DNA from 4 places in the Cohnella candida genome. Region 1 is predicted to be linked to each of the others. Evidence: riboswitches for the same ligand, from Rfam matches in the RefSeq annotation. Region 1 holds a riboswitch; each other region holds the start of a gene.
What was found. Region 1 has a riboswitch for cyclic di-GMP ahead of EAV92_RS00315 (HAMP domain-containing methyl-accepting chemotaxis protein). Riboswitches for the same ligand answer to the same signal wherever they lie in the genome.

Region 1 (7,185 bases):
GTTTTCCCGTTATGAGCCTTCACGGTTATGACCGCTTTGCCGGGTGCAACCGCAGTCACCGATCCGTCTGCGTCCACGGTCACGACCGAACTCTTGCTGCTCGTATACGTAAGGCTCGTCACCGTCGCATTCTCAGGGCCGATCGTGACTTCAAGCTTGAACGTTTCGCTGACTTTCAAGGTTTTCGTTTTGTCCATCGTGAGTCCGGTGACCGGCTGAATGACTTTGATTTTGATGGAAGCCGTCTTGGCGCCGTCCGTGGTCGTCACCGTAATGTTCGCTTCCCCGACGGCAAGGGCCGATACGACGCCGGCTTTGCTGACCGTCGCGACGGCTTCATTGTCGCTCGACCAGGACGCGGTTTTGTCCGTTGCGTTCTTCGGAGTCACTACGGCGGCAAGTTTAGCCGTCTTGTTGATATCGATCGTCAAATCGGTCTTGCCCAGCGCCACGCTCTCGACGGGCACCGGAACGATAATCGTTGCAGCGGCTTTCTTCCCGTTCGCGGATTTGGCCGTAATGACCGTTTTGCCGGGCGCCACGGCCGTCACTTTGCCGCTGTCGTCCACGGTTGCCACGGAAGGATTGCTGCTCGTCCATGTCACGCTAAGATCGGATGCGTTGACCGGAGCGACCGTCGCGGTAAGCGCGAACGCAGACTCGCCGATTTTCAGCGTCTTGCTTTTCACATCCAGCTTGACGCCGGTAACCGGTTGGATCACGGTAATATCGGCTGTCGCCTTGAAGGAACCGTCGACCGTCGTCGCCGTGATGGTGACGCTGCCGGCGGTTTTGGCAGTCACGACGCCGGTCGCGTTAACCGTGGCTACGTTGGTGTCGGATGACGTCCAGGTCACTTTCTTGTTCGTCGCGTTCGAAGGTCCGACGACGACCGCCAGTTTCACGGTTCCGCGAACGTTCACGCTCGGAGCGTACGTCGACATCGTCACGCTCGTTACCGCCACCGGGTCCCAATAGTCGAGATTCAGGGTCACGAGCAAGTCCGTGTTGTCCGGGGTTCGAACGAAATCGGTCATCCCGTAGCCGTATCTCGTAATGTTGTTGAATCCTTTAATCGCCGTTTTGATGTCCGTAAGCGCGGTGCTTTTCGGCGTATATCGGAACTTGAGGGAATGATTGTGCGCATCGATCGCGTTCTGGATTTGGTAAGTCAGGCCGGTAACGCTTTGCACCGTATTTTCGTCCTTCAAGTAGGGAAGTCCGATCGAAGTCTCAAGATCTCCGTAAAAGGTCGCGTTAGCGGCGTCGGACGTTTTCTTGGCGGCCAGCGTATCCGCGAACTCGGTGACGGCAGCCGGGTATGTTTTGGTCCAGGTGTGGTTGGCCTTGATTTCCGTGTCGGTCAGATTGAAGTAATCGTAGACGATTCTTCCCGCCACGTCGGGAACCGGGTCGTCCCACGTCGTGTCGAGATGGTACCAGCTGCCGTCCAGCTTGACCAGGTTCCAGGTATGAAGCTGCTTGTTCGCGACGCCTTCGATGATTTTATTTTCGATTCCCGCTTTGGAGAGCATTTTGTAAGCGAGCAGCGCATACCCCTGGCACACCGTCTTCTTGTTGCCGAAAAGCCCGGCATAAGCGGAGTGCTGCACCAACGAAGTGTCGTAAGCGAGATTCGTTTCGATCCAATCGTGAATCGCTTTTTCCTTCTGAAAATCGTTCATGCCGGCGGTGATGATAGTCCCCAGGACCTCGTTCACTTTGGCTTCGACCGCGTCCGCTTGCGTCTTGCTCTCCCAATAGGTGAAGGAGAACGTGTAAGTGGAAGAGTTCGCGGTATTCGTCCAAGAGTATTTATACGATTTCGAGCTGTAATAAAGATAATTGTCCGAATCGAAAATGGCGCCCAAAATCGTGCCTACATCCGCCGAGGGCAACTGTCCGCCGGTATAGGTAATGGTATAAGTGGCCGGTCTTTGAAGCAATCCGGCGTACAGCTTGTTTTGGAATTCCGTTTTATCCGCCGCGGTATCCGTTGCCGCATAGGCGGTCGTCGTTCCGAAAACCTCCGTGAGAAGGCCGATGCCGAACAGCAAGGAGAAACCCAGCAGCAGTTTGAGGACAGGTATTTTCATGACAAGCAGCTCCTTCGTGAAGGTTCGAGGCAGGTTCGATGGAATAGGAAGACTTTACCTACTTATATCGGCGTGCCGGGCCCCAAAATGAAGGAAACAAAAAGGCTTCCCCGGGCGGACGCATCACGCGTACCACATTATGGGGAAGCCTTCTTCTTGCGAGTTAAACCGTCTTCCTCTTCCATCCCACGATCAGGACGGCGCCGGCGAGGATCAGCACCATCGCCATAAACGGCTGATGGGTGAACCGGCTGAGCAGCGTTCCGACCGAGAACACCGTGAAGAACAACGCGGACAGCACGGTGAGGATGTTGATCGGAATGAGCAGCCATTTGTTCCGGCTGCCGAAGAAATAAAATTCGAACAGGCCGACCGCGACCGAGAAAATGAAACCCGGCCACATGAAGCTCCATCCGTCCGTCAGCATCGCGATCTGGCACACGACGCCCGCCGTTGCGAGAATGCCGCCCGGAATGAGCAGACCCGTTCCCCTTCTTCCCGTCATCGAAAAATACATCCAGTGGAAAAACAGTCCCAGCGGGATCACGAACAGGCTCGGCCACATGTATCCGATGAGGTGTCCCGTTCCGATCGCTTCGCCGCGGCCGAAAAACAGCATGAGCGCACCGATCGCCAGCAGCACGACTCCCATAAGCGCGCGATTGTTCATTTCGCTTCCTCCTTCGATTCACTCATCCGTCATTTTCCATGCTCCAAGTATAGAGCGCGGAAATTCCCGGCGCTTCCAGCGGAAGCCAAGGGCGGACCTGGACCAAAGTCGGATTTTCGCGCGCTTACGCGCTTCTCTTGAGCTTGAAGTTGGCGACGGCGCTGTTGAGAGTTTCCGCCAGCCGGGCGAGCGATTGGGACGTCGCCGCCGTTTCCTCGGCCGCCGCGGCGGATTCTTCGCTCGTCGATGCGATGCTATCCACGGACCGCAGCACCTCGGATGCCTGCGCCGCCTGTTCCTCGCTGGCCGCGGCGATTTCCGTCACCTTGGCCGCGGACTCGCCGACCATCGCGACGATCCTGTCGAAGGCTTCGCTCGTCCGAATGGAAGAGGTCACTCCCTCCTGCACAGCCGCGACGCTTTGCCTGGTGTTTTCCTGGATGCCTCGGATGATGCGGGTGATCTGCTTGGTCGCCTCACCGCTTCGTTCCGCGAGCTTGCGCACTTCGTCGGCAACGACGGCGAAGCCCTTGCCCTGGTCTCCCGCGCGCGCCGCTTCAATCGCGGCGTTCAGCGCCAGCAGATTCGTCTGCTCGGCGATATCGTCGATCACCTCGATGATTTCGCCGATTTGGTTCGAGTCCTGCTGCAGCTTGCTCATTTGGGCGCTGACGCCGTTCATTTCCTGGATGGACCCGCTCAACAGCTTGCCGCCGTCTATGGCGACCTGAACGGTCCGACCGGAGAGCTCCGCGGCCTGTTCCGCGTGTTCGGCGACGGAATGGACGGCGGACGAAAGCTCCCGGAACAATTCGTTCATCGTCTGGGCAGCTGCCGCCTGCGCCGTGCTCCCGCCCGCGATTTCTTCCGTCGTGGCGGAAATTTGCAGCGAAGCCGCGGAAACGTTTTGCGCGGACGCCGTGATCTGACCGATGACGCCCCGTAGATCGATCGCCATTTTATTGGCCGATTCGATGACGAGGCCGATCTCATCCCTGTTGTTCACCTCGATCAGGTCACCAGACAAATCTCCATGAGCGATTTCGCGGATCCGCTTTTCCAACACGCCGAGCGGCCGCGTGATCGAACGGAAAACGGCGATTCCCGCACCGACGCTGAGCGCGACGGAAACAGCGAGGATCGAGAAAATGAGAATCGCGTCCCGCTTCGTCCGGTCGGCGACGTGCTGCTTTGTCTGAGCGTCCAGCTTCGCCAGCATGTCGGTGATGATCGGATCCAGCTCCTTGCGGGCGTCCCTCTCCTCTCCGAAATGGATTTTGACCGCATCGTCGCGTTTCCCGCCGTCATACGCTTTGAGCACTTTATCTCCCGCGGCGGAGAATACGCCGTAATTCGCTTCGATTTTCGAGATCGTTTGCAGCGTTTGGTCGTCCATCCCTTGCGCGTCTTTGATCTGCGCCAGAAGATCCTGGACTTCCGCTTTCTTCTTTTTCATTTCGTCTATGTAACTTGGAGTTCCCTGCAGCAGATAACCCCGCTCGTCATTGGAGATGCCGGTCAGTTTGAACTGGATTGATTTGACTTGGAAACGCAGTTCCTGTACGCCGAGCAGGCTTCCATAAGCGTGATGGGTGCTCAGGTTATTGAAATAGGAATAGAGGCCGGTAAATAAAATGATGCAGGTAAGAACGGTCATGGTAAGGATGAGTTTCATTCTGATTTTCATGGTGTATGCTCCTCCGCGGGCTGTCTTGGCGTGCAATTCCGTTCCTTGCGCCTGGCCATTTCCGTTGGCCTCCGCTCCCCCTTCCGTTCATGCGGGCAAAACAAAAAACACCCTTTGGCAGCCCGGCCGTCATCGCTTTCGCCTTAGACCCGAGGCTTTGCGTCCCTGACTTTCGACAGGTTTGCCCTTATCAGTCGTGTTTTCGTCTCCGTCAAATTTATAGTAATAGGGTCGGAGATACTTTGTAAATATGAATTCGACCGAAAGCCCTAAACCGCATTTAGTTCCCGCAAGGATTGAAGCGCATGCCGGATCAGATCCGGAAGGTCCTCCATTTGGTCCTCGTCGATTTTGCGGTTGAACCGAAGCTCGGCAGTGTTCAGGAATATGTCCGGCTCCCCGTAAACGAAACGCAGCGTCTGCACCGGCGGCTCCGCGGACTGCCACAGGCTTCGGAGGATCAGATCCGCTTTCGCGCATTGGCCGTCAACGTCGCTCACCGGCAGCTCGAAAATCAAGCTCAGCACGCAGCCCGGTTTTTCGCCCGGGATTTCCAGAATTTCCGACGCCAATTCCTTCAGGGAGGCGTAAAGCCGGATTTCGGCGGCGGCTTGCCCCTCCTCCGCCAATTCGAACCGCAACGAAAACTCGCGGGACATGAGGGCCATGTCCAGCTTGTCCGTTCGGCCGACGACCCGGATTTCGCCCGTCAGGTTGTCGAGATCGTACAGTTGGTTTTCCAGGGCGACCTTCAAATTTTCGAATACCGTAGGATCGAACATGGATAAATCGTACAACTCCTCATTCGCATATTCTTCCATCATGATATAATGATGTACTTACTTTCAGGGAGCATGCAAATCCATGATCACGATCCAGCAAATGAAATCTTTCATCGAAACGGCGGAAACCGGCAGCCTCACCAAAGCCGCCCGCAACCTGTTTGTCTCGCAGCCGGCGCTGACCAAGCAGATCGCGGCCATGGAGAAAGCCTTGGGCTGCACGCTGCTGCTCCGCAGGACATCCGGCGTCGAGCTGACGGAAGCCGGCCGCTACCTGTTCGACCGAGCGCAAGCGATCGTCGGGCTGTACGAACAAACGCTGCAAGGGTTGGATGGGCTGCTTCGCCGTTCACCGCTGCGGATCGGGGCCTTGCCGAGCTTGGCGAGCCATTATTTGCCCGAGCTGGCGGCTGCGCTGCAGGAAGCGCTTGGCCGGGAGACGGCCGTCACCGTCGGCGATACCTCCCGCGAGCTCGCAGACAAGGTGCTCCGGGGGACCTGGATGCCGCCATCGTCCAAGATTGGCCCGACGGCGAGCCCGATGAAACCTTAAGGACAGTGCCGCTGTTCATCGAGCCTTACTGGGCGCTGCTTCCGGCCGGTCACGCCGATACGGGACGCGAATCAATCGCGGTCTCCGATCTGATGAACGACCGAATGGTGCTTCACCGCGATCCGTGCGATATCCGAACCTCCCTTCGGCGCTTCTGCATCCGAAACGGACTGGAACCGAAGGTCGGCCTGGAGCTCGGTTTTAACGAACAGATCGTGCCTTTCGTCGCGAACGGACACGGCGTGTCGGTCGTCCCTGAGATGGTGGCCGAGCAACTGAACGACCCGCGGGTGAAAGCCGTGAAGCTGAGCGACGCCGGATTCGGCCGGACCGTCTGTCTAGTCGGAAGAGCCGACTCCGATGCTTCCCTGCTCGTTTTTTTCGCGGAGAAACATGCCCAGAATATCGCGGTTGACCAGGAAAATGCCGGCTAGCGTCAGCACGGTGCCCGCCGCTCCGATCCACGTGAAAGTTTCGCCTAGAAGCACGGCACCCGCGATCGTCGCGACGACCGGGGAAACGATCGTCCAGGTCGTCGGAAACATCGGGTTCGTCATCTTGACAAGCCAGTAATAAACGCCCGAAGCCGCGATCGAAGCGACGACGCTTAAATACAGGACGCTTGCCGCCGATGGGACGGATAACGCGCCTGCAGCCGGCATCCCTTCCGTGAAGAGCGAGATCGCGAATAACAGCGCGCTGGCGAACAGCATTTGGAGCCCGTTGAACATTTGCGGAGAAACGTCGCCGGCGAGCATCTTTTTCGACCGGACGACCCCGTAAGCGAACGCCCCCTCGGACAACACGATCGCGGCCATCGCGGCAAAGTTCCGCCACGCCTGCTCGCCGTCCGCGAGATCGGGAGACACGACCAAGGCGATGCCAGCGAACGACACGGCCAAGCCGGCGATCTGAGACCGCTTCAGGCGGCCGAAAATGCCGATGAATGCCGGGGATGTCGCCACCAGCAGAGACGCCATGCCGGAAGCCAAATACTGCTCGGCCCAGAAAAGCGCCGCGAACGGTATGGCCGTCATCAACACGCCTAGCCATGCGATTTCCGCATATTCCCTTGCCGTTTTGGGAAACCGGATTTTACGGTACGAGAAATAAGGCAGCAGAAGCAATCCCGCCAGGCCGAAGCGGACGGCGGCCATGAACAGCGGGGGCAAGCCCGCATTCAAACCGATTTTGATGGCCAGGAAAGTCGTCCCGAATACGAGACAAATGAATGCGTAACCCGCGATAATCACGCCGATTCCTCCTCCGATGAATAGGGAGAGTATAGCAAGCGGGAAAGGCGGCGGCGTAATACCGATTTCGAATATCGTCATAACCTCCGGTTATCGTCGGAAACGCAAACAGGCGCTGTCCCGAGCAAGGGACAAGCGCCTGCG
Region 2 (7,185 bases), 270 kb from region 1:
TGCTGAATGGAGTGCCTCTTTACGACTCGCCGATCCGGCACATCGACTCTAGCGAAGGGATCGTTCGTCAAGTCATCCTGGAAGACGGGACGACCGTTCCATGTAGGGGCATCTTTTTCAAACCGAATCTGGTTATAGGATCGGACTTGCCGCAGACGATCGGTTGCGAGATTTCGGAATTCGGGGAGATCGTCGTCGATGAATTCGGTAAAACGAACATTCCGGGTGTATACAGTGCCGGCGATGCAGCATCGCGAATGCATCAGGCCATCGCTGCGGCTTCAAGGGGGGCGTTTGTCGCCGCGGTCATCAACGGTGCACTGAATACAGAGGCTTGGAGAAGAAACGAATGATCGATTTCATGCTCCGAATGACTTTTTTTGTTCCCGAAAATTCGAAAACCCGTTGACTTCGAGCCGGTACAGGGGGATAATGTACGCGTGTACATTTTGCAAACCACAAGAAAGAGCGGAACGATCCGATGACTACACGCAAAGAGGTGGCCGAGCTCGCCGGCGTTTCGGAGGCGACGGTATCGCGCGTCCTGAACGGCGTCGGGCCGATGAAGGAATCGACCCGCAAACGTGTCCTCGAGGCGGCCGAACGCCTCGGGTACCACCTGAACGCCGTCGCGTCGAGCTTCGCGAGGGGAAGAAGCGGAAACCTCGGCGTCGTCATGCCGCACGTGCCCAAGGTCCACTTGTTTTCGACGTACTACTTCTCCGAGCTCTTGAGCGGAATCGGGGGAGCGGTTCATGAGCGCGGCTACGGCTTGCTGCTGCTGTTCCGGAATCCGGCGGAAGTCTACGACTACGTTTCGTTGTTCCGAACGCTGCGGGTCGATGGCGCGATCGTGCTCGGAGCCAGCTCCCTCCCGTCCGAGATGGCGGGAATCCGCGAGGCCGCGGCGGAAGGATTGCCTTGCTGCGTCATGGACCAGCACTTCGCAGATATCCGCATCGGCACGGTCGCCGCGGACCACGTGGAGGGCGCTTACCGCGCGGTGAAGCACCTGCTCGGCAAGGGCTACAGGCGAATCGGATTCCTGAACGGCTCGCCCCAGTATTCCAACAGCGCGGACCGGTTGACCGGATACCGCAAGGCGCTGGCGGAGGCGGGCATCGAGCCGGACGATTCCCTGCTGTATGCGGGGAACTACAGTTGGACGAGCGGCAACGCCGCGGCGGAGAAAATCTACGCGGACTTGGACCGGCTGGACGCCTTGTTCGTGTCCAACGACCGGATGGCGATCGGCCTCATGAAGGGCCTTCGCGACCGCGGGTGTTCGCTGCCCGAGGATCTCGCGATCGTCGCTTACGACGATTCCGATGCCGCCCGGTTCAGCGAGCCGCCGCTGACGACGGTTCACGTGCCGTTTTACGACATGGGCAAGCTCGCGGCGGAGCGGGTGTTGGATCGCATTCTAGATGCCGCGGAAGGTGAACAGGAACCGATTTGCGACGTGCTCGAGCCCAGGCTCGTGGTCCGGAAGTCGTGCGGGACAACGAAGGAGGATTCGTTTTGAAAAAAGCGCTTATCGTATGGGGCGGTTGGGACGGCCATCAACCGAGAGAGGTTGCGGGCATTTTCCAGGAACTGCTCGAGAAGGAAGGATTCGAAGTCGAAGTATCGGACACCCTGCAGGCTTTCGCCGACGGGGAGAAGCTGAAGGGCCTCGATCTCATCATTCCGGTATGGACGATGGATAAAATCGATCAGAAGCTCGTGGACAACGTGTCCCAAGCGGTGCAGTCCGGCGTGGGATTGGCGGGCTGCCACGGCGGCATGTGCGACGCGTTCCGCGAGAACGTGGACTGGCAGTTCATGACAGGCGGCCAATGGGTTGCTCATCCCGGCAATGACGGCGTGGAGTACACGGTCAACGTATCGAACAGCTCCAGCCCATTAGTGGAGGGACTCGAGGATTTCACCGTGCGGAGCGAGCAATATTACATGCACGTCGACCCTGCGGTCGAAGTGCTCGCGACGACGCGCTTTCCGGTCGTGCCGGGGCCGCATTCACTCAACAAAGCGGTCGACATGCCGGTGGTTTGGACGAAACGCTGGGGAGTCGGCCGGGTGTATTACAACTCGCTCGGCCATCAGGCGAACATCGTGGAAATGCCGCCGGTGCTGGAACTCATGCGGCGGGGATTTCTCTGGGCCGCGCAAGGCAAACAATCCTGATCGGGGATCAATGAAGGAGACGGGAACCTTATGGAGAAACTGAAAGTCGGCATTATCGGAACGGGCAACATCAGCGGCATTTATTTTCAGAACGGCAAACGATTCGAGTCGATGGAAGTCGTCGCCTGCGCGGACATCGACGTCGAACGCGCGAAAGCGAAAGCGGCCGAGCACGGCGTGCGCGGATGCTCGGTAGACGAGCTGCTGGCAGATCCGGAAGTCCAAATGGTCATCAACCTGACGATTCCGCAGGCGCATGCCTCGGTCTGCATGAAAGCCCTTGAAGCGGGCAAACACGTTTACGTCGAGAAGCCGCTCTCCGTTACCCGCGAGGAAGGCAAACAGCTGCTGGAGCTTGCCGAGCGCAAGGGACTTCGCGTCGGCTGCGCGCCGGACACGTTCCTCGGCGGCGGCATACAGACGAGCATCAAGCTGATCGAAGACGGCTGGATCGGCACGCCGATCGGCGCCACGGCCTTCATGACCAGCAGCGGCCCGGAAAGCTGGCACCCGGCTCCGGAGTTCTTCTACCAAATCGGCGGCGGCCCTATGTTCGACATGGGACCGTACTATTTGACGGCGATGGTCGCCATGCTCGGCCCCATCACCCGCGTCACCGGCTCTGCGCGGATCTCCCATGCGGAGCGGACGATCACGAGCCAGCCGAAATTCGGGCAAGTCGTGAAGGTTGAAACGCCGACGCACATCGCGGGCGTACTCGACTTCGCTTCCGGTCCGGTGGGCACGCTGCTCACCAGCTTCGACATCGCGGGCGGCTCCACGCTTCCGCGCATCGAAGTGTACGGCAGCCAAGGCACGCTGCTGGTGCCGGATCCGAACACGTTCGGCGGCCCTGTGTCCGTCTGGCGCGCGGGATCCCGCGAGTGGTCGCAGATTCCGCTCACCCACGGCAAAGCGGAGAACGCCCGCGGCGTCGGCGCGGCGGACATGGCCAAAGCCATCCTGACCGGCCGCAAGCACCGCGCGAACGGCGCGATGGCTAACCACGTGCTCGAGGCGATGCACGGCTTCCACGATGCATCGGCGCAAGGCAAGCATTACATCATGCAAAGCACCTGCGAGAAGCCGGCTCCGCTGCCGCTCGGACTGGGCGACCACGAGCTGGACTGAGCCGCTAATTTAAAAAAGCTCCTCCCTTGCCAACAGGCGAAGGAGGAGCTTTCCGTCTATAAGGCCGGTTGTCATCTAACCTACGATTTCCTTGATTTTGACGGAACCGTCTTTGCTCAGGTCGATGAACTCGTCGTCGAGCGAGACGAGGGGGCTCGTCGGATAGTTCGGATTGATGAGCAAGATCCGGCCTTTCCGTTCATCGGAGAGAATGACTTCGCTGCCGATCTGCGCGGCCATCAGCCCGTTCAGGAAGGTCAGGCCGATCGCCGAATCGAAGCGGCCTTGGATGATTTGCTTGTGGATCTCGTGGATGACTTCGTAGAAAGCATACGCCTCCCTGTAGGGGCGCGCCGAAGTCATCGCTACGTACACGTCGGCCAGGGCGATGATTTTGCTTAAGGGGTCGATCTCGCTCCCTTTAATCCCTTGAGGGTAACCGCTGCCGTCTTCCCGCTCATGATGCTGCAGGGCGACCCGGGCGATGCGGGGGTCCACTCCTGACTCCAGAAGAAGCTCGTATCCCAGCATAGCGTGCTCTTTCATGATCTCCCGCTCGCTGGGGAGCAGCCTCTCCGGTTTCTTGAGCAAATAGGAGGGGAGTTTGACCGAGCCGATATCGTAGAGGCTGGCCGCCGAATTGAGCAAGGAAAGCTCCTTCTGGTCGAGGTGCAGCCATTTGCCCAGCATGGCGGACATGACGACGACGCCGATGCTCTGCTTGTAGCGGTAATCCGCCATCGACTTGAGATCCGCGAAGAGTTGGAACAGGTTGCGTTTACGGGCGGCCTCCATGATGACCGGGAGCACTTTCTCCTCGAGTTCGAGCACCGGAACCGTTCCGTTGGCTTGCACGAAATGATCGATGTCCTGCAGCCGGGCAGCCGTTTTGTTGACCAGCTCCCTCACTTCCGCCTGATTGGCGGGACCCGTTTCGACTTCCTGGACGATGACGTCGAAAACGTCGACCTTGAAGTTGGCCATCAGCTCGATATGGTGCTCCGTTAAAACCGTGCCCTCTGGAATGAGCAGCAGCCCTTTGTTGTCCATGACGTGATGAAGAACGCGTTTGCCGCCCAGATGGGAATATTCGTCGTACCGCATGGCAGCCTCCTTGGGGTGTTGTGCCGTCAGACAGCCCACAAAGCCTTGGAGCAGCGAGAAAACGCTTACCTTTTGCCGCGTATCCGGGTATAAAAAAACATCCAACCTTCGCTCAAGAAGATAGGATGTTTTGTCGGGACAAAGAAGTAGGGGTCTCCCTATGCTTCGGCAACTCGGCCGCCATGGGGCTTTCGCCCGGTAGGCCCGTAGCTTTGCGTCCTTATCTTTCGATAAGTTTGCCTTTCTCGTGGTCAGGTCAGATTATAAGGTATTTTGGCATGGAAGTCCATACAAATAATGGGACCAGCGTCCCAGTCTAGTCAACGGCCCGGATCTGTGCTATCCTATCGGATGACAACTGAACAAGAAAATCCGGTTTCGCCTCGGCGATCCGGGAGAGGTTCGCGAACTCCCTCTATAAAAAACTATAGCAAGCGACCGCTTCAGCCGGCTCGCTCTTCGCTTTGTGCGCAGAGATTCGGCAGATAGACGATCGCTGTTTTTTTGGAGTTCCTTCGGATGCGAATCTCGTTCTTGTTCCCGGTCCCGGCTGCCGTACCTATGAGCCGAGGGAGACAAGGAGGAGATTTTTTTATGTCCCATGCAGGACGCGGCAAGGAAGAATTGCAGGATATCACGCTGCTTGGCAATCAAGGCACGAAATACCCGTTCAACTATGCGCCGGAAGTGCTCGAGTCGTTCGACAACAAGCATACGGGCCGGGATTACTTCGTGAAATTCAATTGTCCCGAGTTTACGAGCCTGTGCCCGATCACGGGCCAGCCCGACTTCGCGACGATCTACATCTCCTACATTCCGGACGTGAAAATGGTGGAGAGCAAGTCCCTGAAGCTCTACCTGTTCAGCTTTCGCAACCACGGGGATTTCCACGAGGATTGCATGAACATCATCATGAACGACCTCATCAAACTGATGGAGCCGCGCTACATCGAGGTATGGGGAAAATTCACCCCTAGAGGCGGCATTTCGATCGATCCTTATTGCAATTGGGGGCGCCCGGGCACGAAGTACGAAGAGATGGCTTTCCATCGTTTGATGAATCACGATATGTATCCCGAGAAAGTCGACAACCGTTAAGGAGGAGAAGAACGAATGTTGAAAACGGTGCTGGTTCTGCTGTATCTGCTGGCGATCGTGATGGCGAACGTCATTACGGCGAACAACGATCCTGTCCTGTGGGGCAAATTGATCATCCCGGCGGGCTCGTTCCTGATCGGGGCGACGTTCATTCTGAGAGACTTGGTGCAGAACACGATCGGACGCAAACTCACGTACGGCGCGATCGGAGCGGCGATGGTCCTGTCGGCGGTCTCGTCGTATTTGCTCGGCGATACGCTGTGGATCGTGGCGGCGTCCACGATCACGTTCTTGTTCTCGGAGACGGCCGATACGGAGATTTACTCCAGGCTGCGGCTTCCGATGTCGCTGAGGGTGCTGTACAGCGGTCTCGTCGGCGGCATGTTCGACAGCGTCATCTTCGTCGTCATCGGCTTGTCGCCGATCGGCGCGGGCTTCCTGCCGTGGGATTTGGTCGGCTACGCGATCGCGGGGCAGATCGTCGTCAAAGTCGGGATGCAATGCATCGGCGCGCTCATCGTGCAGCTCATGCCGAAGCCGCGCGTTACGGCGAAAGCTTGAGATTTCGGAAAAAAGCCTTCTTCCGGTTCGACGGAAGAAGGCTTTTTCGTTTTAGGCGGAGGGTTTGTCGAACGTATGAACGAGCTTCCAATTCGCGCCGCCGTCCGAAGTCACGTACATTTTCGAAGGTTCTTGGCCGTCCGTGTTGATCCACCAGACGTGATCGGCGTCCGCCGCGGCGATCTGTTGGACGTCGAAGCCGGAATACTCCGGCTTCAGGTTGACCCAGGTTTCGCCGCCGTCCGTCGTTTTGCCGAGCCGGTTCGGTTTGTCGCAAGCTTGGCATTGGCCGCCCATGAAGGCGACGTCCGGGCTCGCGACATACAGCGTGCCGGGGGAGTTTCCGCCGTTACGGGGCACCTTTTTCTCATCCATCGTGAAGCCCGGGGCCGGACCGGAGCCCGCGCCGGAGTTGGCGAGGACCGGCTGCCAGCTCTTGCCGCCGTCGCGGGTATGGAACAGCGAGTAGGAGGTTTGGGACATGCCCGAACCGCCCACCACTTCGACCCAGGCGTCGTTTTTGCCCGCCGACCGGATCACCGAATTCGTCGGCGGGACGTCGGAGTCTTTCGACAGTACGGTCGTCCACGTTTTGCCGCCGTCCGACGTCTTGCGGATCGAGAATCCGTGCTGCCCGTTCGTGACCGCCCATCCGTTCTTGGCGTCGTGGAAGTAGACGTCCCCGACCGTCTTGCCCGGCGTCGTCATAGGGGTCCAAGTTTTGCCGCCGTCGGTCGTATGGGCGTCGCCGCTGAACGCCTCGAGGTCCGATACGAAGTGGAAAAACGAGTCGTTCGGCACCGTTCCGCCATCTTCCCAGTGTTTGCCTCCGTCAGTTGTACGGACCAGCTTCACGCTCTTGTGATCCCCGCTGGCCAGCGATGCCCACGCTTTGTCCTTATTCAGGGCGAAAATCTGATGCACGACGTTCTGAGGCCGAAGCTGGATGCTCCAATGTGCGCCGCCGTCGGCCGTTCCGGCGATCCATCCGTCGCCGCCCGCCCAGCCGATCATCGGATTCGCCAGCCGGACCGCCGTGACCTTGCCCGTCTTCGTCGAATCGGTACCCGGATCCGCCGAATCGGCAGGCGGGCTGGCGGACGT
Region 3 (7,185 bases), 600 kb from region 1:
AAACTGTAAGAAGCGCGAAAATGCCCTTAACCTGGTTAAGGGCATTTTTTCGTTTTTTGGGCATGCTAGGAAGGAAGGGGGCGTTACTCATGTACTCGCGCAAAAAAACGTTCGAACCGCTGCCGGAAGAAATGACCGCCATTTGGTCTTGCACCCAAGACGACTGTAACGGCTGGATGAGGGACAATTTCAGCTTCTCGGCGGAGCCGACCTGTCCGAAGTGCCACTCCCCGATGGAAAGCGGCATGAGAAGCTTGCCCGTGCTGGTCAACCTGGGCATGAAAAGCGATCAGAAGAATGTGAAGGCGGGCATTTCCATACAAGATTGAAACCCCTACCCCCCGGTGGGGTTTTTTCGTATATTCTGGATAAGGGAGAGGGGAATGCACAATGGAATACACGCCAGAGCAAGTGGCCGAGTGGATGGTGAACGAAATCCGGGAACGGGGCATCCTGCATCAGAGCGACGCGATCGCCCACGTCCGGACCCATTTCGGCGAATCGTTCGTCTTCGTCAATGAGAACGGAAACGAGTCGTTATCGAAGGAAGTGAAGAAGGCCTTCCGAAAGCTGCATAGAGGCCGGGTCGCGTGGGACCGTGACGGGTTTTTCTGGGGTTGGACCTAGAAGCGCCCGGGTAACTTTATTTCGTAATGAGCACGCGGGTGCCGGTTTTAATACGGTCATACAGCCAGCGTACGTCTTTATTGTGCATGCGGATGCAGCCGGCCGACACGTATTTGCCGATGGACTTCTCGTTGTTGGTTCCGTGGATGCCGTATGCGTAAGACACTTTGCCGCCAATCGTCACCTTGAGTCCGAGCCAGCGGTCTCCGAGCGGATTTTTCGGATCTCCGCCCTTAATATGTTCCTTGTAGTACGGCCTGTTTTTGATTTTCTCGATGATCGTGAACAGGCCCTCCGGCGTATAGGATTTTTTGCGGCCGGTTCCGACGGGGAACGACTTGACCAGTTTGCCTTTTTCGTAGAAGCTGAGGACGTTCGTGGACTTATCGATGACGATGAATTGCTCGTATTTGGCGTATTTCGCAGGCAAAGTCGCGGATTGGGCGGCATGGGCCTCAACCGGAATGAAGAAAATCGCGAGCATGACGGTCAGAATGCGGAGCAGGGCAATTTTGATCTTTCATACCTCCTTTCTCTCCCTATATATGCGGGGGAAAGAAGGGGCATGAGGGCGAGTCGCGTCGATTGCGGTCATTCGGGAGAGAAGGAGGAAACTTAATATGCTGCAACCCTTTCAGGCGTTAGTCGTGGACAAGGCGGACGGGGAATTCCGGATCGGCGTGCGGACGCGGACGGAAGGGGATTTACCGGAAGGCGATCTGCTCATTCAGGTGGCTTACTCCAGCTTGAACTACAAGGATGCTTTAGCGTGCGTGCCGGACGGCAATATCGTGAAGCGCTATCCGTTCGTACCGGGTATCGATCTGGCAGGCATCGTGGTAGAAAGCCGTGACGACCGTTTCGAAAATGGGGACGAAGTGCTGGTGACGGGGTATGAGCTCGGAGTGGCGCACGAGGGCGGATTCAGCCAATACGCCAGAGTGCCCGCGGCCTGGGCGGTGAAGCTGCCGGACGGCTTGTCGCTGAAAGAAGCGATGATTTACGGTACGGCAGGCTTCACGGCGGCGCTGTCCGTGAATGAGCTGCGGCATTCCGGCGTGACGCCGGAACGGGGGCCGGTGCTGGTGACCGGCGCTACCGGAGGCGTCGGCAGCATGGCGGTCGCCATGCTGGCTAAGCTCGGCTATGAAGTGGAGGCCGTCACGGGAAAACTGGACATGCGCGGCGAGCTGCTTCGTTTGGGAGCGGCCCGGATCGTGGAGAGGAGCGAGCTGGTGCCGGATCCGTCCCGGCCGCTCGGTAAACAGCGGTGGGGCGGCGCGGTGGACTGCGTCGGAGGCGATCTGTTGGCGGCCGTTCTCGGCGGTATCCGCTACGGCGGCGCAGTCGCGGCCAGCGGATTGGCGGGAGGCAGCGGGCTGCCTGCGACCGTCTTTCCGTTTATCCTCCGCGGCGTTCGGCTGATCGGCATCGACTCCGTGCTGGCGCCGATGGATGTCCGGCTCGAAACGTGGATGCGTCTGGCTTCGGAATTCAAGCCGGATCGACTCGATGCCATGTACACCGAGATTTCCTTGGAACAGGTTCCGGAATGCGTGTCCGCGATGCTTGCCGGGCAGTCCCGGGGGAGATGGCTGGTTAAGTTGGCCTGAACGAAAAAAACGCTGCCCGACGCGAAGTCGGACAGCGTTTTTGCATGGATGAGGGCGAATCGGTCAATCGGATTACAGAACCCGGCGAGCCGTGACGTAACGGGTGCTGTACTTGCTCAGATCGCCGATCATGAGGCCGTTGATGTTTTTGCCGATCGTGTTGTGGATGAATTGGCCGTTGCCGATATAGATGCCGACGTGGTTGACTTGTCCTTTTACGCTGACGCTGAAAAAGACGAGGTCGCCCGGCTTCAGGTTGGCTTTCGACACGTAGGTTCCTTGCAGGCTTTGAGCGCGGGAACCCCACTTCAGGTTAACGCCTTGCGATGCGAACACGTATTTCGTGAAAGACGAGCAATCAAAGATCAATTTGCTCGGATTGTTAGCCCCGAACACGTAATGGACTTTCCCTCTCAGCGATTCCGCGAGGCTGATGATCTTGCTTGCTTTAACGGCAGCGGAAGTTGTGGAGACCGTAGCGGCATTGGCCGTTGCGGCGCCGGTGCCTGCGAATTGGGCGGTCAGAATGGACAGGCCCAGGACAGAAGCGACGATCAATTTATTTACCACTTTCGTAAATTTCATGTTGTGTTCCTCCTGATGTCTGGTATTTTCGAGCCGAGACAAACTATAACATGGCTCGCTAGGCGAATGTTGAATCTGAGCCGATTCTCATCTTCCAAACTCAGCCACCAGGCTTCCGGATTTTTTCGAAAAGTTCGCTTTGGGCTTGCCCGAGCGGCGGGACTGGTTGGTTCAGCGCCGCCAGAATCTGTTCGGCTTGGCCGCGCGTCAGCGGCAAGGACGACTCCTTCAATTCATAGCCGATCCGCCCGTCGATCTCAATCGTAGCGGTACGGATATCGGAGAGATTGGCGATGCCTTTACGGCGGAGGCGCAACTCGAGCTGTTCCATGGTCATCCGCATTTTCCGCAGATTATGCTCCTGGATTTGACCGTCTTTGACGACGAGGGTCGGCCGACCGATCAGCCACTTTTCAAGCACCGGGAATTTGAGCGCGAGAAATTGGAAGATCAGCATGACGGCCACGAAAATCGCGATGCAAACGAGCGTTTTCCATAGCTCGTTCTCTGAGACCGCATGTCCGATAACGGTGCCGATGGCCAGCAGGGTGATCATTTCGAGCGTCGTCATTTCCGCGATCGCTTTTTTGCCGGCCAATCGAAGAGCGGCCAAGCCGAAGACGACGACCACCACAGCCTCATATGCGAAATTGTACATGGCTGAGCCCCCCTGTCGGCTATGTATATCTTTATTATGGCCCAAAAAACGAAACTCCCGGCCGTTAACGGGCCGGGAGTCGGAGCGTGTTAGCACTTGTTCGCGTTAGAGGACGGCTTCGGCTTTTTGGGTCTGTCACCCGCATGCTCGGAGCGCTTGTCCCCGAATTGGTCCAGGCGGGAGGGGGAAGCGGCAGGCCCGTCGTTATCCGGATGGTTGTTTCGTCCCGTCATGTTCGTCACCTCGGAAGTCAGCTTGGCACTCGTTCTTGTACAGTATGGCTTATTGATCCGTTTTTTATTGATGTGGTGGAGGGTGGCCTGGCAGTGCTTTTAAACCAGCATGCCCTCCGCTTTCCGGATCACTTCCGCAATCCGTCCCTCCAGCTCGTACATTTTCCGATGCTGCTCGACGATTTGCCGCGTGGCGGTATTCACGGAGCCGAGCAAGCCGGCGGACAGTTTGGCGTCGCGTTTGGAGAGGGACTGAGTGAAGCTTCTCCAAACCGTCGACTGGCTGTCTTTCGGGGCTTTCAGTGCGCTCTTCAAAGCTCGGATCTGCACTTGAAGAGGGGAGACCGCGGAAAGTTCGTCGCGGATCTTCTTCATTTTCGCGGACGTCGCCTTTCTGGCTTGCTGGTAAGCGGCGTCTTTGTTTTTGATTTCCTGGCGGGCGAGCTGGACGGGGATTTTGTAGGCATCGGACTGGGCTTGGAACAGGGCGGTCAGCGTCTTGTTCTTCACTTTCCGCGCGGCAGCCAGCTGTTGGTTGGCGCTGCGGTAGAGGTCGAACAGCTTCTGGTGCCTGCTCTTCGTCTGCTCGGCATCCGCTTTGAGCTTGGCGAGCTTGTCCGCGTCAATCTGCTGGATGCGTTTGCGCAGCGTCGTCAGCTTCTCTTCGCTGCGGTAATGGAGATCGGAAACCTTCTGCTCCCATTCCAGAGCGGACTGTTTTAACGCCACGTAATCCAAGTGCTGCTGCTTCAGTTTGGGTCCCCAAGTATCGTCAGCCGCGGCAAGCGTCCGTTCGTACTCCTTCTTCTGGGAGTCGGTGAAATCCGGTGAAGCGGCCCAAGCGGGAGGGGCGGCTAAGGCAGTCGCCAAAATCAAAAGGAACGATGACCAAATCCAGGCTTTCGTGATGAGCGGCTTGACGTTCATAAGCGAAGGTCTCCTTTCGCGCGCCCGGAAAACGAAAAAACACCCGCAAGCGAGGCTGTTGAGCCTGGCTTACGGGTGCTTCCCGGTGCGCGTTCATTGATTTTCGTCCACTATAACCCGCTGGAGTCGGTCGTGTCAAGAGAACAGCGGAACGTTTGTTCGTTTGATGCGAGTGGTGGGCGTCCGGATTAACACATAAGTAAACGTGGTTTACTTAAGTGGGTGGATGGTGGGAGTGCGAGAGGGTTTAAGTAAATGTGATTTACTTAATTCGGCGGATGTTGGGAGTGCGAGAGGGTTTAAGTATACGTATTTTACTTATTTCAGCGGGAACACGATGCGACGAGCAAATTAGTCTCTGTGGGAGACTATTTCAGCGGGAACATGGTGCAGCATGCAAAATAGTCTCTGTGGCGCGTTATTTCAGCGGGAACATGGTGAAGCGAGCAAAATAGTCTCTGTGGCGCGTTATTTCGGTGGGAACATGGTGCAGAGAGCAAAATAGTCTCTGTGGGAGACTATTTCGGCGCAATCACGGCGCAACGATGCGATAGTTCCCTAGTCCGGGTGGGGAGGGGGCTGGAGTCACAGATAAACATAAACTTTCTAGAATTCAATATTTTGTGAATTCTATAAGTTATCGGATGAAAACTGCGCATCAATACCCAACAAGCAAGCATCATACTAGGTCCAAATGCGCTTTTTCAGGACGACAGGCCTACTCCAAATACGCTGGCAATCCCTGTCGTTATACATATCGAAATGTTCAGAAAATTGATATTTACGTCGGATTTCAGGAAGATTATGTATCGGGCTATGATGAAATCACATCGAACCGGTGAGCCGAACTCAAAGCTCCTCCGGGTCTCGATAAAGGCAAACCCCGCGAAAGCGGGCGACGCAAAGCTACAGGGGCTAAGGACGCGATGAAGGCGCGTTACGCCAGCCAGCTGCCGAAAGATCCGGGGAGCTCTCTTTATTTTAGGGAACCCCCCTTTCGGGAAAAGGCGGGTTATTTTTCGTGGGATTGGAGGTGCGAGAACCGCATGATGCTGGTCATCCGGGAGACCGGACGGCAGCTGGGCTTGCGGATCGAAAAAGCGGACACGTTTTTCCGAAGGTTTCGCGGGTTGATGCTGACGCCGTCTCTGTCGGAAGGATCCGGCCTTCATATTCAGCCCTGCAGGGCGGTCCATTCTTTCTTCATGAAATATCCGGTGGACGTGCTGCACCTGGATGCCGAGGGCAAGATCGTCGGAATGGAGCATGGCCTTAAGCCGGGCAACATCGGGATTTCCTTCCGGAAAACCCGCTCGGTCGTCGAATTGCCGGCGGGTACGCTGACCCGTGAAGAAGTCCAGTTGGGACATACCGCCATATTCGAAGAACTTAGCGATTTATCCATTACTTAACCCCATTAAACGAGGAGGAAACAAAATGATGAAAAAACTGATGGGATTGCTGAAGCAAGAGGAAGGACAAGGCATGACGGAATACGGTCTCGTGCTCGGCCTGATCGCGGTGGCGGTCGTCGCCGCTCTGATTCTGCTGCGTGACCATATCATCGCGCTGTTCAACAACGCGGAAACCACGGTCAACAACGGCGTGACGCGTATGGGAACGACCCCGTCCCCGGCGCCGTAACGGATCCGATAAGCGGTCGGAAGGCCATACGTGACTTCGCGTATGGCCTTCTTTTATCCGCCGGAACGACATTTTCCGAGGAGGACCGGACGTGTGGACGAATGCCGTATTGCTGTCGGCTGCCGCGATCTGCGTGGCGACCGACTTGAAAAACCGGAAAATTTACAACGCCGTCATTTTCCCATCGCTTGCCGCCGCGCTGCTCATTCACGCTTGCCAGCGGGGCTGGAGCGGTTTGGCTGAAGGCTTGCTCGGCTTCCTCGTCGGCCTGGGCATTTTGCTAATCCCCTATCTCATGGGCGGAATGGGCGCGGGCGACGTTAAAATGCTGGCGCTGGTCGGAATGTTGAAGGGAATGGCCTTCGTGCTCGAATCCGCCGTCTACATGGCGCTGATTGGCGCCGTGATCGCGATCGGGGTTTGGTTGTTACACGAAGGACTGCGCGCGCGCATGCAGTATCTGGGTTTCGTTTGTTTTTGCCTTCGGATGAAGGTGTTCCCGGTTATGAGAGGCGGTGACGGGACCGCCGGATCCATCACTTACCCGTACGGAGTCGCCATCGCGGGCGGTGCGGTCCTCTGCCTGGCGCTGAAAGGATGGGGGGCGGCATGATCAAGGAACAGAAGGGACAGTCGCTCGTGGAATTCGCCCTGATGCTTCCGCTGCTGCTGCTCTTGATTTGCGGAATCGTCGATCTCGGACGGCTGCTGTTCGCGTACGTCAGTTTGAACATGACGGCGCAGGAGACGGTGCGGCTCGGCGGACTGGGGAAAGGCGACGCGGACATCGCGGCCTACGCGAAGAACCACGTCAGGGTGGGCAGCTCCTCTACGTTGAAAGTGACCATTACGCCGCAGGAATCAACCCGCAAGTCGGGCCAGGATGTAAAGGTCACCC
Region 4 (7,185 bases), 490 kb from region 1:
TACAAGCTCGATTATTAATGAAACGGCTTAAGAAGGGGGTTCGCGGCTTTGGCTACACATGCTGCACATGCACATACTCATGCCCACGGGCATGAGGTCAAACGCTACAAGGGTTTGATGGACTGGCTGACTACCGTCGACCATAAGAAGATCGGTATCCTTTATTTACTCGCTGGATTTATCTTTTTCCTGGTGGGCGGCTTGGAAGCCATCCTGATCCGGATCCAGCTCATGAAGCCGATGAACGATTTCGTCGCGGCGGATACCTTTAACGAATTGATCACGATGCACGGCACGACGATGATCTTCCTCGCGGCGATGCCGATGCTGTTCGCGCTGATGAACGCGGTCATTCCGCTTCAGATCGGCGCCCGGGACGTCGCGTTCCCGTTCCTGAACGCGCTCGGCTTCTGGACGTTCTTCTTCGGCGGCCTGCTGCTGAACATCAGCTGGTTCGCCGGCCAAGTGCCGGATGCCGGCTGGACGTCTTACGTACCGCTCGCGGGACCTACTTATAACGGCACCCACGGCGTCGATTACTACGTCATCGGTCTCCAGATCGCGGGGATCGGGACGCTGCTCGGCGGCATCAACTTCATGGCGACGATCATCAACATGCGTGCGCCGGGCATGTCCTTCATGCGCATGCCGATGTTTACCTGGGCGATTTTCATTACGTCCGTCCTGATCGTATTCGCGTTCCCGGTTCTGACGGTCGGCCTGGTCGCCCTGATGTTCGACCGGCTTTTCCAAGCCAACTTCTTCGAAGTAGGCGGCGGCGGGAACACCGTATTGTGGGAACACGTCTTCTGGGTGTTCGGTCACCCCGAGGTTTACATCCTGATCCTTCCGGCGTTCGGCGTCATCTCCGAAGTCGTCGCCACGTTCTCGCGCAAACGGCTGTTCGGTTACAGCTCGATGGTGTTCGCGCTCGTCCTGATCGCGTTCCTCGGCTTCATGGTCTGGGCTCACCACATGTTCACGACCGGCCTCGGCCCTGTCGCCAACGCGTTGTTCTCGATCGGCACGATGCTGATCGCCGTTCCGACGGGGGTCAAGATCTTCAACTGGTTGTTCACGCTCTGGGGTGGATCCATCCGCTTCACGACGGCCAACCTGTTCGCCATCGGTTTCATCCCGACGTTCGTATTGGGAGGCGTAACCGGCGTCATGCTGGCGTCCGCGCCGGCCGACTACCAGTATCACGACTCCTACTTCGTCGTAGCGCACTTCCATTACGTAATCGTAGGCGGTCTGATCCTGGGCATTTTCGCCGGCCTTCACTACTGGTGGCCGAAAATGTTCGGACGCATGTTGAACGAAGGTCTCGGCAAGTTGACGTTCTGGACGTTCTTCATCGGCTTCCATCTGACGTTCTTCGTCCAGCACTTCCTCGGACTGCTGGGCATGCCCCGCCGGGTTTGGACGTATTTGCCGAACCAAGGCTTCGACACCTTGAACCTGATCAGCTCCATCGGGGCATTCTTAATGGGGATCGGCACGATCGTGTTCGTCCTGAACGTGATCATCACCTGGGCCAAACCGCGCAATGCTGCAGCGGACGCATGGGAAGACGGCCGTTCGCTCGAATGGACGATCCCTTCGCCGCCGCCGGAATACAACTTCAAACAAACGCCGCTCGTACGCGGCATCGACGCTTGGTGGAAAGAGAAAACCGAAGGCAATACGGCCATGACGCCGGCCGAACCGCTCGGCCCGATCCACATGCCGTCTCCGTCGATCCTTCCGTTCATCATGAGCGTCGGTTTGTTCATCGCGGGCTTCGGCTTCATGTACGCCCACCACTGGTTAGCCGCAGGCGGCATTCTCGTCACCTTCGTATGCATGTTCTTCCGTTCGGTGTACGATGATCACGGCTTCCACATCGATCCGGAAGAGGAGGTGCAGGCATGAGCGCACATCAACACGCAGAAGGACAACTCCCGCACGAGCCGGAGAGAGCGACGTTAGAAGGCCGCAATAAAGTACTGGGCTTCTGGATTTTCCTCGGAGCCGAGGTCGTCCTGTTCGGTACTTTGTTCTCCGCTTTCGTCGCCCTGCGCCACCAGGTGCTGGACGGACCGCACGCCTCGGAGCTGTTCGAGCTTCCGATGGTATTCGCGGCCACGATGATCCTGTTGACCTCCAGTCTCATGAGCGTATTCGCCGTCCAGGCGATGCACCGCAACAAGGTCAAGGCGCTTATCGGCTGGCTGTTCGTCACGATCATCCTCGGCCTTTCGTTCTTGGGCCTGGAGATTTACGAATTCAACAACTACGTCGCCGAAGGCCATCGCATGAACACGAGCGCTTTCAGCTCCTCGTTCTATACGCTGGTCGGCTTCCACGGCGCGCACGTCGCGTTCGGCGTACTCTGGATTTCGCTGCTGATCGCCCAGATGTTCAAAAAAGGACTGACGGTCGTCACCGCTCCGAAAATCTACCTTTCGATGATTTACTGGCACTTTATCGACGTCGTGTGGGTGTTTATCTTCACCGTCGTGTACTTGATGGGAAAGGTGGGATAATCTCATGGCAAGCAACCATTCCGCTTCGGAGGAACAAACGAGACGCCACAAGGTCGAAGGACCCCAGAAGCATATCGTGGCATTCGTACTGTCGCTCGCATTGACGATTATCGCGTTCGCGGCCGTTGCGGCAGGCGACATCAACACCAATTTCACGTATTTCATTTTGGTGCTCATGGCGATCATCCAGGTTTTCGTTCAATTGGCGTTCTGGATGCACATGAAGGACCGGGGGCATCTGTTCCCGATCATCTGCATCATTGCCGGGGTTTTCGTCGTATGCGCGATGATCATCACGGCGCTGTTTTGGGTTTGGTGGTAAGCTCAGTCGGAATCGAAGAGAGGCGGACCTTGTACCGCCTCTCTTTTTTTAATGCGGGAGATTTTTCTTGGGCGATGGCGCGGTTTGGAAAGGCGCAGTTTCGGGAAGTCTTCTAGGGGAGTGAAAGCGAAATGCTGGGATTGGAATATTTCTCTTTCAGCGAGTTGTGGAGCCCTTTTTTGCTGGTCTTCATGATGGCTGTCGGAGTGTTATATACGTTCGTGGTCGGCCCGTGGAGAACAAACTTCAAAGGCAGCGAAGCGGTGCCGCTCAAGAAGCAGGTTACGTTCTTGATCGGGCTTGCCTTATTGTACCTGGCGCAGGGCGGGCCGCTCAGTCTGCTGGGCCATCTCATGTTCACTTTCCATATGGTGGACATGGCGGTTTCCTATTTTATCGTGCCGCCGATGCTGCTCTATGGGATTCCGGACTGGCTGTGGAAATGGGCGTTCGCGAGGGTCTTTTGGAGGCCTTTCCGATTTTTGATGAACCCGCTCATCTGTTTGTTCCTGTTTAACTTGATGTTCTCGTTCTACCACATGCCGAACGTACACGACTGGATCATGGTGCATACGACGATCCACGGATTTTTCTATTTCGCGCTGCTCGTCGCCGCCATGATGAACTGGTGGCATATCACGTATCCGGTCAAGGAATGGGCACGCCTTTCCCCGCTCTGGCGGCTCGGCTACATTTTCTCCAACGGGATGATCCTGACGCCGGCGTGCGTGCTGATTATTTTCGCGAGCGAGCCGTTGTTTGCCGTGTACAGCGATCCTAACGTATGGGCGCAGGCGATGCGGTACTGCGTGTCCGGGGATCCGGCGGCGCTGCTATCCCAGTTCAAGGGAGGACCGGCATTTTTCAACTTGATGACGGCCCAAGAGGACCAACAGCTCGGCGGCATCATCATGAAATTCCTGCAGGAGTTCATGAATATCGGGTCGTTGTTCGTCATCTTCATGAGATGGTACCGTCAAGAGCGGGACAAGGAAGACCAGCCCGGACTGGACGACGCGGCGGGAGCGATCTAAAAAGCAACAATATGTGACGCTTCGCCGCTTGGCGTTGTGGACGGCTGGCCGGAGTTGTACAATGATGGGAGTCGTAGAAAATCGGTCGATTGGACGGGTGGTTCCCTCATGGATTGGTACAACGTTTTGCCGGCGATCAGCACGTCGTTCATTGCGCTAAGCGCGATTTTGGTCGCGATCGGATGGAACTTGATTTTGCGGAAGAAGAGAGAGGCGCACCGGAAAGTCATGCTTGCGGCAGCGGCGGCAGCTCTGATTTTCTTCATCATCTATTTGTCCCGTACCATCTTCGTAGGGAATACGGAATGGGGCGGGCCGGACAGTTTGAAGCCGATCTATCTCGTCTTCCTGCTGTTCCATATCGTACTCGCGGCAGTTGCGGCGGTATTCGGCATCACGACGATCGCGCTGGCCTTCCGCCAGAAGTTCGCAAAGCACCGCAAATGGGGCCGCGTCACCGCGACGATCTGGTTCGTCACCGCGATTACGGGAGTGACGGTGTACTTCCTGCTGTATCAGTTTTATCCGGGCGGACATACCAAGCCGGTCATCGACGCCATTTTCTAAAATGCTGTTAGCGGACAAGCCAGTCTCCATTATGGAGGCTGGCTTTTTTACACCTGCTCCGCTGTTTTGAAGCGTTAACCTTTAACCAGGTTGAATAGTGGCTGTGGTCCGCAGACAGCCGACCTGTCGGTAACGGCTGACGCTCGCTCCCGATTTCTGTATTATCTCCCTTCCCACGCCCTTCGAGTGTTATACTGAAAACAAAAAAGTCACCGTGAGGATGTGAGGGACATGGGGATCAGCATCATTCGGAATGGCGAATTCATCGAGAGCGTATCCACCAAAGGCGCCGTCCTATCCCTGGTCGCTTCCGGCGACGGTACGGAGATCATTCACCACAAACTGGAGGCCGGGTACAAAGTTTGGGTCGCTCCAGAGGAAGGCTGGATGGCGCTGGAACACGCGCATATTCTCTCCGGAGAGTTGGTTTGGAAGAAGTCGGACGGAGACGTCGTGCTCGGGCCAGGGGACTCCATTACCGCTCATATGGTTACCGAAATGGCCCTGTTTATCGCTTCGACGGAAACCGAGTTTCTCTATATCGTTTCACGCCCTTATTTTCATAATTACAGCGGTTCCGTCCAGAAGTATTTCGATCTAGCGGTGAAAATCGAAGAAAAAGACGGCTACACCTCCGACCACTGCGATCGGATCAAACGGCTGTCTTTGCTGGTCGGAGAGAAAATGGGACTCTCCCACTATGAACTCTTTATCCTCAATATGGCCGGCTTTCTTCACGATATCGGCAAAACGCAAATCCCGGAGCACATTCTCAACAAACCCGAAAAGTTAACGGATGACGAGTACGAGCAGATGAAGCTGCACACGACATTCGGCAAAGAAATGCTTCAAGAAACGGGCATGCCCGATTTGCGAATCGTCGGAGAGGTGGTCGAGCAGCATCATGAGCGGTTCGACGGCAAAGGCTATCCCCACGGATTGAAGGGGGATCAGATTTCCAAGCTGGCGGCCATCATCTCGATCGTCGATGCCTATGACGCGATGACGATAGACCGCGTTTATCAGAAAGGACGGCCGCGGGAGGCCGCTTTGCAAGAAATCGAGCGGTGCAGCGGTACGATGTTTCATCCGGAAATCGTCAAAGTCTTTTTATCGCTAGGAGATCAATTGACGTAATCGAATTGACTTATTCGATAAAAATCGATATAGTAAACAAGCAAGTAATGGTAATCCTTTGAGAGAATTGAGCACTTCCCGATAATGGCAAACTTATCGAAAGATAAGGGCGCAAAACTACAGGGCCTTCCCGTCGAAGACGAATGGCAGCCAGTTGTCGAAAGAGGCGCTTTTTATTTTACGAACAACCGGAGGTGAAACGAAATGAAACGCACGCTGCTGATCGGCACAGTCCTTCTGGCTTGCCAGATGCTGTTTGCGGGAATGGCCGGCGCTGCAACGTATTCTTCTTCCAGCGATAAATACGTGAATCTCAATCTTCCTTTATCTCTTCCGAAGTTAGACACGGGCAGCCTGACGTTTAACACGCAACAATCGCTCTACAACAACGTGATCAACCCGACCGGCCTCTCTTACAACTACTACTATTACTGGGTTACGGTGAACGGAGATCCGGTTCTCGCCCTCGATCCTTTTAAAATCACGAACTGAAAAACTACCGCAGGCGCTGTCCTGGCGGTAGTTTTTTCTTTGTGAAACGTCTTATAACGTTGGCGGCACCCCTAAACGCTCATTCAAAATCACTCGCAGCTCATCGGGAATCCGTTCAAACGCGACCCCTTTCCCCAAAAACAAAAGCCAGTCCGCATAATAAGCCAGCGCCTCCTCATCCGTCACATCCAACTGAACATTGAAAATCCCGCTCGATTGGAACATCCCGGTAAAGGACAAAACGATTCCCGGCGGGTGCAAACGTTTAAAACGCTGAATCCCCCTCGCATCAAGCTTCACGACAAGATTGGCGTTACGTGCGATAAGCAATTTTTTGCTCAAAATCTCTTGCTCGGACCCCTTCATCTCTTTCTCGGCAATGGCCGAATCCCGCAGCATTTCAACCGGCAAATAACGAAACTCATCCGTATCCAAATCATAAACCTCGACCAGCCACTGAGCGTTAGAGTTGAAAATATGCAGCAAATAAACATCCATCAACTGCGGCCAGCCGGGGCTCTGCTCATAAGTCAAACGCAAGTGTTTATCCCGCATGGCAAGCGATATCAGCTGGTTCAATTCCGCAGGCGCCGCGTCATCCAGCTCTAGGAGATTCGGATTGGCGGGATTCGTATTTTCAAAAAGCAAGATACGATTCAGCTCGATCAGCTCGTCTTGCTGGGTTTGCGGCGCGATGCCGATGAGTTTTTCCGTGATGGAACGGCGATTTTGCAGATAAGGCAGCTGCGAATTTTTCGACGCGATAAAGCTGATAAAAATCGCCCTCAGTTCATCAGGCGTAAATCGGACGGAGGGCAGATACTGATTTTGCATGACGAAGTAGCCGCCGCCGCGGCCCAGTTCGGTCGTCAGCGGAAAACCCATCTCCTGAATCTCGTTAATGTCGCGGATCGCCGTCGCGCGGGAAATCTTGAACTCCCGCTGGATCTCGGCAATCGTGAAATGCGCGCGGTTATTGATATAGCGTATGATCAGGTTTACTCGTTCTGTTTTCTTCATGCTTTTATTGTAGCTTTGATTTTTCATAAAAGGTATCATTTTTTGATACATTCGGAATTTAGAATCAATCTTGTAAAATAAAACC

Region 2: it holds a riboswitch for cyclic di-GMP, as region 1 does, so the genes downstream of both, EAV92_RS23570 (HD-GYP domain-containing protein) here and EAV92_RS00315 (HAMP domain-containing methyl-accepting chemotaxis protein) in region 1, are expected to answer to the same signal.
Region 3: it holds a riboswitch for cyclic di-GMP, as region 1 does, so the genes downstream of both, EAV92_RS22050 (DUF192 domain-containing protein) here and EAV92_RS00315 (HAMP domain-containing methyl-accepting chemotaxis protein) in region 1, are expected to answer to the same signal.
Region 4: it holds a riboswitch for cyclic di-GMP, as region 1 does, so the genes downstream of both, EAV92_RS22635 (hypothetical protein) here and EAV92_RS00315 (HAMP domain-containing methyl-accepting chemotaxis protein) in region 1, are expected to answer to the same signal.

What each region holds. Positions count from the first base shown of each region.
Region 1 is NZ_CP033433.1:74,739-81,923, reverse strand. Features, by position in the region: gene EAV92_RS00325 (Ig-like domain-containing protein) at 1-2,096, opposite strand, end outside; gene EAV92_RS00320 (hypothetical protein) at 2,260-2,766, opposite strand; gene EAV92_RS00315 (HAMP domain-containing methyl-accepting chemotaxis protein) at 2,891-4,453, opposite strand; cyclic di-GMP riboswitch class I at 4,567-4,649, opposite strand; gene EAV92_RS00310 (hypothetical protein) at 4,723-5,235, opposite strand; gene EAV92_RS00305 (LysR family transcriptional regulator) at 5,318-5,788, shown strand; gene EAV92_RS24680 (LysR family transcriptional regulator substrate-binding protein) at 5,734-6,222, shown strand; gene EAV92_RS00295 (DMT family transporter) at 6,127-7,041, opposite strand.
Region 2 is NZ_CP033433.1:5,095,614-5,102,798, forward strand. Features, by position in the region: gene EAV92_RS23550 (NAD(P)/FAD-dependent oxidoreductase) at 1-353, shown strand, start outside; gene EAV92_RS23555 (LacI family DNA-binding transcriptional regulator) at 482-1,525, shown strand; gene EAV92_RS23560 (ThuA domain-containing protein) at 1,522-2,187, shown strand; gene EAV92_RS23565 (Gfo/Idh/MocA family protein) at 2,218-3,318, shown strand; gene EAV92_RS23570 (HD-GYP domain-containing protein) at 3,394-4,422, opposite strand; cyclic di-GMP riboswitch class I at 4,587-4,673, opposite strand; PreQ1 riboswitch class I at 4,814-4,857, shown strand; gene queF (preQ(1) synthase) at 5,017-5,520, shown strand; gene EAV92_RS23580 (VUT family protein) at 5,536-6,081, shown strand; gene EAV92_RS23585 (WD40/YVTN/BNR-like repeat-containing protein) at 6,133-7,185, opposite strand, start outside.
Region 3 is NZ_CP033433.1:4,760,751-4,767,935, forward strand. Features, by position in the region: gene EAV92_RS22010 (cold-shock protein) at 1-9, shown strand, start outside; gene EAV92_RS22015 (cold-shock protein) at 90-329, shown strand; gene EAV92_RS22020 (DUF6953 family protein) at 391-627, shown strand; gene EAV92_RS22025 (L,D-transpeptidase) at 644-1,111, opposite strand; gene EAV92_RS22030 (oxidoreductase) at 1,248-2,240, shown strand; gene EAV92_RS22035 (C40 family peptidase) at 2,313-2,825, opposite strand; gene EAV92_RS22040 (DUF421 domain-containing protein) at 2,926-3,483, opposite strand; gene EAV92_RS24660 (hypothetical protein) at 3,573-3,716, opposite strand; gene EAV92_RS22045 (hypothetical protein) at 3,816-4,643, opposite strand; cyclic di-GMP riboswitch class I at 5,509-5,601, shown strand; gene EAV92_RS22050 (DUF192 domain-containing protein) at 5,690-6,055, shown strand; gene EAV92_RS22055 (Flp family type IVb pilin) at 6,081-6,287, shown strand; gene EAV92_RS22060 (A24 family peptidase) at 6,379-6,900, shown strand; gene EAV92_RS22065 (TadE/TadG family type IV pilus assembly protein) at 6,897-7,185, shown strand, end outside.
Region 4 is NZ_CP033433.1:4,876,895-4,884,079, forward strand. Features, by position in the region: gene coxB (cytochrome c oxidase subunit II) at 1-18, shown strand, start outside; gene ctaD (cytochrome c oxidase subunit I) at 118-1,914, shown strand; gene EAV92_RS22610 (cytochrome (ubi)quinol oxidase subunit III) at 1,911-2,528, shown strand; gene EAV92_RS22615 (cytochrome C oxidase subunit IV family protein) at 2,533-2,850, shown strand; gene ctaG (cytochrome c oxidase assembly factor CtaG) at 2,982-3,884, shown strand; gene EAV92_RS22625 (DUF420 domain-containing protein) at 3,993-4,451, shown strand; gene EAV92_RS22630 (HD-GYP domain-containing protein) at 4,683-5,588, shown strand; cyclic di-GMP riboswitch class I at 5,665-5,750, shown strand; gene EAV92_RS22635 (hypothetical protein) at 5,793-6,080, shown strand; gene EAV92_RS22640 (helix-turn-helix transcriptional regulator) at 6,132-7,127, opposite strand.